Regions from separate parts of the Kineosporia sp. NBRC 101731 genome, predicted to be linked through region 1. Evidence: riboswitches for the same ligand, from Rfam matches in the RefSeq annotation. Region 1 holds a riboswitch; the other holds the start of a gene.

The links. A riboswitch is a leader RNA that binds a small molecule or an ion and turns the genes downstream of it on or off. The one in region 1 is predicted to bind cyclic di-AMP.
Region 2: another riboswitch for cyclic di-AMP. It lies ahead of QSK05_RS25045 (C40 family peptidase); the one in region 1 lies ahead of QSK05_RS22510 (C40 family peptidase).

Annotation. Positions count from the first base shown of each region.
Region 1 is NZ_BSTC01000008.1:181,970-186,316, reverse strand. It holds gene QSK05_RS22520 (D-hexose-6-phosphate mutarotase) at 1-560, shown strand, start outside; gene QSK05_RS22515 (HNH endonuclease) at 839-1,333, opposite strand; gene QSK05_RS22510 (C40 family peptidase) at 1,717-2,418, opposite strand; cyclic di-AMP (ydaO/yuaA leader) riboswitch at 2,496-2,665, opposite strand; gene QSK05_RS22505 (iron-dependent transcriptional repressor DtxR) at 3,253-3,978, opposite strand.
Region 2 is NZ_BSTC01000010.1:152,423-156,769, reverse strand. It holds gene QSK05_RS25050 (glycosyl hydrolase) at 1-1,604, shown strand, start outside; cyclic di-AMP (ydaO/yuaA leader) riboswitch at 2,004-2,162, shown strand; gene QSK05_RS25045 (C40 family peptidase) at 2,202-3,020, shown strand; gene QSK05_RS25040 (FAD-dependent monooxygenase) at 3,223-4,347, shown strand, end outside.

The DNA.
Region 1 (4,347 bases):
CCGGCGCCGGTTTCTGGGAGGCGAAGCTGGAAGACGACGAAAACACCCGCGCGATCTGGCCTCACGCGTTCGAGCTGGTGCTGCGGGTGCAAGCGTCCGGCTCGGTCCTCGATCTGACGCTCACCGCTCGGAACACCGACACCGCGCCCTGGAACTTCACCGCGGCTCTCCACACCTACTTCACCGTCGGTGACCCCACCACGGTGATCACCGGTCTGGGCGGACGGACCGCGGCGGACAATGCCGGGGGCTCACCGGGCGTGCTGGACGATGCCGTGCTCGCACTCGGCACACGCGACGTCGCGATCGCGGGCGCCTCCGGCCCGGTGACCCTGGAAGACCCCGAGCTGGGGCCATTGGTCATCACGGCCAACGGCTTTCCCGACCGTGTGGTCTGGAACCCGGGCCCCGGCCACGGCCTGGGCGACGTGCCCCCGGGCGCCGAGAGCGACTTCGTCTGCATCGAACCGGCCCTGCTGGAACCGACTGAACTGGCACCCGGATCGGTCTGGACGGGCACGGTACGGCTCGATGCGGGCACACTCTCTGCTGACGCATAACTTCGCAATACGTATCGGTCACATGGTCACAACCTGCCAATACCGATAGTTTGATTACGTGGAGTCATGACACTTTGCTAAATCAGCATCGGTGTGGCAGGCTCTCCAACGCACCGGCGCCGAGAGCGCCGGTGCACCAGACTTCTGCTTCGCCCGGGCCCATTTTCGTGTGTCCGGGCGGTGCTGTCTCCGGCCCGCTTCGGCAGTGGCCACATGAGCTCCTCGGTCTGAGCCAGAGGTTGGAGGGACCTTCTGGCTCAGACCGTGGTCTTGGGTGCTCAGGCCGCGGAGCCCAGGTATTCCTCCCAGGACGGCTCACGTACGTCTGCGCCCCGCACCACCCAGGCCGGGCCGCGCGGCGAACGCGGCCGCACCGAGAGCGTCCACCCCATTTCCTCCGGGGTACGGCTGCCCTTGACGTTGTTGCACCGCATGCAGCACGCCACCAGGTTCTCCCAGGTGTCCTGACCACCGCGACTACGTGGCAGCACGTGGTCGATCGTGGCGGCGTGAGCGTCGCAGTAGGCGCACCGGTGCTCATCGCGCCGCAGCACCCCCCGTCTACTCACCGGGATCGCCCGGCCGTGCGGCACCTTCACATAGCGGGAGAGCACGATCACGAGAGGCCGGTCGACGGTGAGGGTCTCACTGATCACTGGATGAGGGCCGTTCTCGACCACGGCCGCTTTACCGGCGAGGACGAGCACGATGGCCCGGCGGAAGGAGACGACGGCCAGTGGTTCATAGCCGGCGTTCAGTACGAGGGTGCGCATCAGCGGCCACCTCCTGGGTCCCGGACGACAAAAGGCGCCGTTCCGTAGGGAACGACGCCTTGAGTGGGCGGCACATGGCCGCCCGGTATCTCGGTGGAACTGGTACTGCTCGCAGGCCCGCTCGTGCGGGCTTGCCGGCGCTGGCCCGGTAACCCGGTATGCGCCCGCGCCCTGGCCGCAAGAAAGTCGCGTATGTGTGGTATCACCTACGACCTCCTCACCGGTATGCCAGCTTGTCGGACTCTGGTTGACAGCGTAAGCGGCAACCCCGTGCCAGATCACTCCCTTTACCTCAGTGATCTGCGTGACGATCCGGCAAACAAAGCGCCGAAGCCCCCACCGGGATCCGGCGGGGGCTTCGGCGGTGAACCTCGAACGAACGCTCAGGCCACCCGGCCGAACGTCACGGCGCTGGTCCAGATGGCACGCTTGCTGAACGACGTACCGGTGCGACCGGCGTCGTACATCATGTTGCCGCCGGCGTAGATCCCCACGTGGTAGGCACTACCACCAGAGGTGAAGAACACCAGGTCGCCCGGCACTGCCTGCGACCGGGAGATGCGGGTGGAGCTCAGCATCTGCTGGTTGGCCGTGCGTGGCAGGTCGATACCGACCTGGCTGTAGATGTAACCGGTGGCACCGGAACAGTCCCAGGCCATGGGTGTGGTGCCGCCGTAGCGGTATGGAACGCCCAGGTAGCGGGCGGCAACGGCTAGCACGGAGGAGCCCCGCGCACTGCCGAATGAACTGGACACACTGGTACCCGTCGACGACTCTCCGCTCACGGCGGAGATAACGACCTTGTTCGGAACAGCGGTGAAATCGCTGCTTTCGAACGATACCGTGGCGGCGACCGGTGCCGTGAGCGATGCCGAAGAAGTCTGGGCGCCGGAAGGTGCCGCGAGGCTTCCCGAGAAGGCGACAGCCGGCTGCACCGCGATCGGGGCAGTGGCCGGGACAGCCGCCTCGGCGCCGGTGGTCGTACGGTTCGCGGCCTGGGAAGACATCCCCATCGTGGCGACGAGCCCGCCCGACATGGCGATCACTGCGCCACCCCGACCGAGCACCGACATCTGGCCGGTCACGGCATGACCCAGAGACGAAAGCGGTGTTGCAGGACGAACAGGCGCGCGATGGCGCGCCGTGGCCCGAGTAGTCACGGTTTACCTCTCCGAACGCCTACGAGGTCAGCTGTCGGGTTCGGATGGGAGAAGTCATCCGGCCGGGATCGCCCTCTGTTCGAGGACGGTGTCCCGGCTTCACCCCAAGGACGTCTGTGGAACGACGCCCGGAATTGGGTCCCCCGCCTCTGCCATGCGGTGTTCGTGTTGCCCCGGGGTGATGGCAGAGCTCGGCGTCCACCTCGGGGGCTTCTCGGAGGGGGAGAAGCGAACGCGAAGCTACCCGAACGCGCGAAGCGATGTCACGTCTGGGTCACGGCAGCCCCAGGAATATTTACGGAACGTGATTGGATCAGCACGTTCGGCCGATCTTTGGTCCTTCGAACGCGGCTTCGGCGCCCCCGATGGGAGGACGCACAGAAGCCTCACCACTACCTTGAACCCCCCGTTCCGCACTCTGAGCTGCACGGGAGCCCGACACGCCGCGGCGCGTCGTGCCATTTTTGACAGTATTGAATCGATCTTGATACGGCCGTTCTCCGCGACTCTGAGTAGAGAAGCCCGGGTGCAGCGAGGGGGCTTCGGTTCTCTGTGCAGGAATGGAGGACGAGGGCCCTCACGGGGCTTTCACGGCACCTTCGGCGGGGCTTCCGGAGGCTTCCGGAGGCTTCCGGACCGACGAAGAGCCCCGCCCCGGCTGCGGCCGGGACGGGGCTCTCCTGGGTTCTTACGGCTTCTGGCGACGTGGTGCGTGTGAGCTGGCGCCGGCCTGCCGGAGGTTTCCCTTCGGGTGGGCCCTCAGACGGCCTCGACGAAGACGTGACGGGCCACGTCGGCCAGCAGCGCGACACCCCCGTCGGCCTCGGCCGAGCGCATCTCCGGCAGCTTGACCACGCTGATCAGGTAACCGGTGGGCGTGCGCTGCGCCTGCACGCGGGAACCGGGCACCATGCCGGCGCCCTGCAACTGCTTCATCAACTGCGTGTCGATCTGGAGCCGCTCGCCGAGGCGGCGAATCATCAGCTCGTTGCTGTTGTCGGCCGCGGCCACGGCGTCGGGAAGGCTGAGCACGCCCTCGCGGAAGGCGTTGGGCAGTGCCTCCGGCCCACCGAGCTCCTCCAGCCCCGGGATCGGGTTGCCGTACGGGCTCTCCATCGGCCCGGCGAGCATCTTGAGCAGTTTCTGCTCGACGTGGTCGCTCATCACGTGCTCCCAGCGGCAGGCCTCGTCGTGGACGAGCTCCCACTCCAGGCCGATCACGTCGAGCAGCAGTCGTTCGGCGAGCCGGTGCTTGCGCATGACCCGGGTGGCCTTCGCCCGGCCGATCTCGGTCAGTTCGAGATGGCGGTCGCCGGAGACATGGAGAAGACCGTCACGTTCCATCCGCGCGACGGTCTGGGACACGGTCGGCCCGGAGTGACCCAGACGCTCTGCGATCCGGGCCCGCAGCGGGACGACGCCCTCTTCCTCGAGCTCGAAGATCGTTCTCAGATACATCTCGGTGGTGTCAATGAGGTCGCTCACGTGCCCATTGTCAACCCTTCGGCAACCAGGCACCATCCACCACCGGCCTGAGAGGCCCCATCTGACGCTTTGTGCGGAGAACGGAACAGCCCGGAAACAAGGGCCGGACACCGCACCCGCCCGCACCCCTCCTCCAGGGGCCGGGAGCCCCCTCAAACCCTCCGCGAACGGAGTGGGGGCAGGCAACAGCCCGCAGGCTCGCCGGGATCTCTGAGGTCAGAGATCTGGAATCCGGCGGTGGCGCGCTGGACGATGCGCGCCCCCTGCGGGCTGCGGTGACTGCCTGGAATTCGCCGGCCGCTGTCGGGGCCGTGAATCACTCTCGAGAAAGAACGAGAGCAGTCCGTCCGGAACGACGGCGGCTAGCTG
Region 2 (4,347 bases), on a different contig from region 1:
CCCACGACACCGGGAGCACCCAGGAGGGCGTCCGGTCCGACGGGGCCGAGGCCCCCCGCGGGTGGGGGCGGCGGGACGGCCGGTTGCCCGGGTTCGGTTCCGGGTCACCGGTTCAGGGGCTCGCCGGACCGGACGCCGAGTTCCCGGGCCCGAGTCGGCGTCCCGTGCTGGGTCGTGGTCCGGGGCCGAACCCGGACCCGCACCAGAACCCGGGTGCGAACGGCCGGCGCGACCGCTCCATGCCGCGCTTCGACGGCGCCCCGCCCGCCCGGGACCACCTCGACCACCTCGACCACGTTGACCATCTTGACCACCTCGACCAGGGAGCACCGCGTGGCCTGCCCGGCCGGCCCTTCGACGAGGACGGCCCGAGCCTGCTCGGCGGTCCCCCGCAGCGCCCGCCCCACCAGAACCGGGGCGCGGGCCGCGCACAGAACCGCCCACAGAACCGGCCGCAGCCGCAGGGCCTGCGCCCGCAGAAGAAGACCTGGCGCGACTGGCGTCCCCACCAGATCACCCTGCGCCGCAGCCAGGTGATCACGCTCGGGCTGGTCACCGCCCTGGTGATCCTCATCGCGGTGGCCGGGGCGTACAAGTCCGGCCGGTCCACGACCACCGGCCTGGGCGCGTCGGCGACGACCGGTCCCGCGACCGCCACCCCGACGCCCCTGGTGACCGAGGCGTCCCTGAAGGGGAAGCTGGGTGTGTTCAGCGGCACCGATCTGGCCCGGACGAAGGCCTTCGAGACGTGGATGGGCCGCAAACTCACCTACGCCACGATCTTCGGCGACCGTGAGACCTGGGACGACATCGCGAATCCGGGCGAGCACCTGACCGAGTGGAAGGACAGTGGCTACCGGGTCGTCATGGCCGTGCCGATGATTCCGGACAACCTGAACGACACCAAGCTCGCCTCGATGAAAGACGGGGCGAGCGGCGATTTCAACGAGTACTTCGTGACGCTGGCCGAGCACCTGGTGGAGAACGGCCAGGAGAAGGCGATCCTGCGCGTCGGCTGGGAGTTCAACCTGAAGTCATGGCCGTGGGGCATCGAGGACCACGCCACGTACATCACGTTCTACCGGCAGATCGTCACCGCGATGCGGTCGGTGCCGGGCCAGGAGTTCGAGTTCGACTGGAACCCCAACAACGGCTACAACCCCTACGACGGCCAGGACTACTACCCCGGCGACGCGTACGTCGACTACGTCGGGGTGGATGTCTACGACCTCCACAGCGGCCTGTACCCGTACCCGAAGAACTGCAACCAGGCCTGCAAGGAGAACCGCCAGACCCGGGCCTGGAACGAGGTCATCTTCGGGGGCGATCGGGGCCTGGTGTTCTGGACCGACTTCGCCCAGCAGCACGACAAGCCGATCTCGCTGCCGGAGTGGGGGCTGTGGGACCGCTACGACGGCTCCGGGGGCCAGGACAACCCGCTCTTCATCGAGTTCATGCACGACTACATCACCTGGGCGCCCAACAACGTCGCCTACGCGAGCTACTTCAACCTCAACTCCTACCAGGGCGAGCACAGCCTGACGGAGTCGTTCCCCCAGGGCGGGAAGAAGTTCCTGGAGCTCTTCGGTGGCAACAAAAAGTAGGCCTTCGCCTCACAGCGCGTCACGACCGGCCGGGGCAGTGCCCCCGGTCGGTCCCGTTTTGATGGAAGCTTTACGTTATTTAATAATCACGGTGAGCTATTTGAGGCTTGAACTGGAGGGATGCCCGAAAGGGCGACGCACGACACAGTGCGTAGTGGTGCATGTTAAATCCGCATGATACTGGACACATCGTGTCACCGTTGATCATCAGAGCGTCTGAGCTGCAGAAATACACGTTCTGGAGCCTCACGGAGGGTGTCCGGACACGTAGCACACAAGGTGCCACGGCCTATTACACGGGTCACATTTTGGTGATCACATTTTGATTACTCCCCGAATGCCCGTAGATTCCCCATCGGTCCTTCACCCGAAGGACCGGGTGACCGTCCTGCCGAGGTCCGTCGGCGGCCACCCAAGTTCCCAGACGGACGCCGGGGAACCACCTCGACACCGGACCACCCACAGTCCGGTCGTCACGGGGCTAAGGCGGCTCGCGAGAGCCGTCCGGGCAACTTCCGCCCGAGCCCGTCAGCTCACCTGGTAGGCGAGGGAAGGACACCCACCCCTTTGCAGAAATCGCGCGTTCGAAGATCCGTCATGCCGCTCAGCGCCGTCGTCACCGGTGCTGCGCTGACGCTCTCGGGAGGCATTCCGGCCATGGCCGCGGACAGCTCCGCGGCCGCAGGCAACGATGAGGCGAACACCGAAACAGCGAGTCTCAAGACCGCCACCGTCAAGGTGAGCGACACCGAGACCGCACGCATCACCCGCAAGGCCACGGCCAAGGCCACGGCGCGGATCACCAAGAAGGTCAAGGCCACCGCGAAGGTCACGGCGTGGAGCACCCGCACCGCCAAGGCCACCCGCACGGTCACGGTCACGACCAGCGCCTCCAGCTACGACGGAGCAGTCGCCCAGGCGCGGTCCGCGGCCAAGAAGAAGGCGCACGAGCGGGCGAAGGCGGCCGCCATCGCCGCGGCCAAGAAACAGGCCGTCGCCAAGTCCAAGCAGAAGGCCAAGCACCGGGCCGTTGAGAAGGCCGAGCGTCTGGGCCGGGTCAAGTTCGGCGCCAAGATCGTCTCGGACGCGGCGAAGAAGAAGGGCACGCCGTACGTCTACGGCGCCACCGGCCCGAACGCCTTCGACTGCTCCGGCTACGTGGGCTACGTGCTGCGGCAGGCCGGTGTGACGCACCTCAACCGCACCTCGTCGGGCCTGGTGTCCGACACCAAGAAGGTCTCCAAGCGCGCGAAGAAGAAGGGCGACCTCGTCTTCTTCTCCAGCGGCGGTCACGTCTACCACGTGGGCATCTACGCCGGTGACGGCAAGATCTGGCACGCGCCGAAGCCCGGTAGCTCGGTGAAGAAGGAAACCATCTGGACCTCCAGCTACTCGGTGGGACGGGTCAAGGTCTAGGTCGGGCAGCACCCCGGAACGACACGTCAGGGTCCAGACAATGGGCCCGACGCCCGCACCCCCTCCTGCGGGCGGAAGAGGTCGGGAGCCATCGAGCTCCCGGCCTCTTCGTGCTTTGGCCGGCCCCGACACCGATAACGCGCCGATCGAACCATCCGCACCTATGGTGATCATCAACCCCATTTCCCCCGAGGAGGCCTACGTGACACGACGGCGCGCACTGATCGCAGGCGGAGGCCTCGGGGGTCTGACCGCCGCTGCGGCACTGCACCGCCGGGGCTGGGACGTCTGCGTGTTCGAGCAGGCCATCACCCTGGAACCGGTCGCCGCCGGCATCAGCGTGTGGCCCAACGGGCTGCGTTCCCTCGACCGGCTCGGCATCGGTGACGCCGTGCGGGAGATCGGCCGGGTCCCGGGCCCCGGTGGCCTGCGGCAGCCCGACGGCACCTGGCTGATCCGCAACAACATCTCCGCGGCCGTTCAGGAGAAGTACGGCGACCCGGTGGTGGCGCTGCACCGGGCCGAGCTCGCGAACGTGATCGTGCAGGCCCTGCCGTTCGGCGTGGTGCAGGCCGACACCCGGGTGACCGGGGTGCGGGCCGGTGACGCCGACACTCCCGCCGCGCTGATCACCGAGCACGGTGAGAGCGAGGGTGACCTGGTGGTGGCGGCCGACGGCATCCGGTCGGTGGTGCGCAGCCTGCTGTTCCCCTCGCCCGTCGCCCCCGCGCCCGTCGGGTACACGTCGTGGCGGATGGTGGTGCCGGATCCGGGGGGCCTGTCGCCGGAGGACACCGGCTTCGAGACCTGGGGCCCGGACGGACGCCGGTTCGCCGTGATGCCCCTGAAGGACCAGAGCCTGTACTGCTACGCCACGGCTGCCAGTGACGGGGGTGCCGGGGATGACAGGGATGACAGGGATGACGGGGACAACGAGACCGGTTCGTCGGGTGTGCAGGAGCTACGGCGACTCTTCGGCGACTGGCACGACCCGATCCCCGCCCTCCTGGAGAACCTGGTGGAGGAACAGGTCATGCGGCACCCGGTGGAGGAGCTGAACCCCGGGCCGTCCGCGTTCCACCAGGGCCGGGTCGCCCTGATCGGTGACGCCGCGCACGCCATGACCCCCGATCTGGGTCAGGGTGGCTCGATGGCGCTGGAGGACGCGGTGGTGCTCGCGTCGCTCGTGGGTGAGGGCCGGGTGGGTCCGGAGTTCGAGAACGTGCCGATCCCGCCGGCCCTCGAGAAGTTCACGCAGGTGCGGCAGGCACGCACCCAGATGGTGGCGCGCCGGTCCCGGCAGCTGGGCCGGCTGAACTCCGCGGCC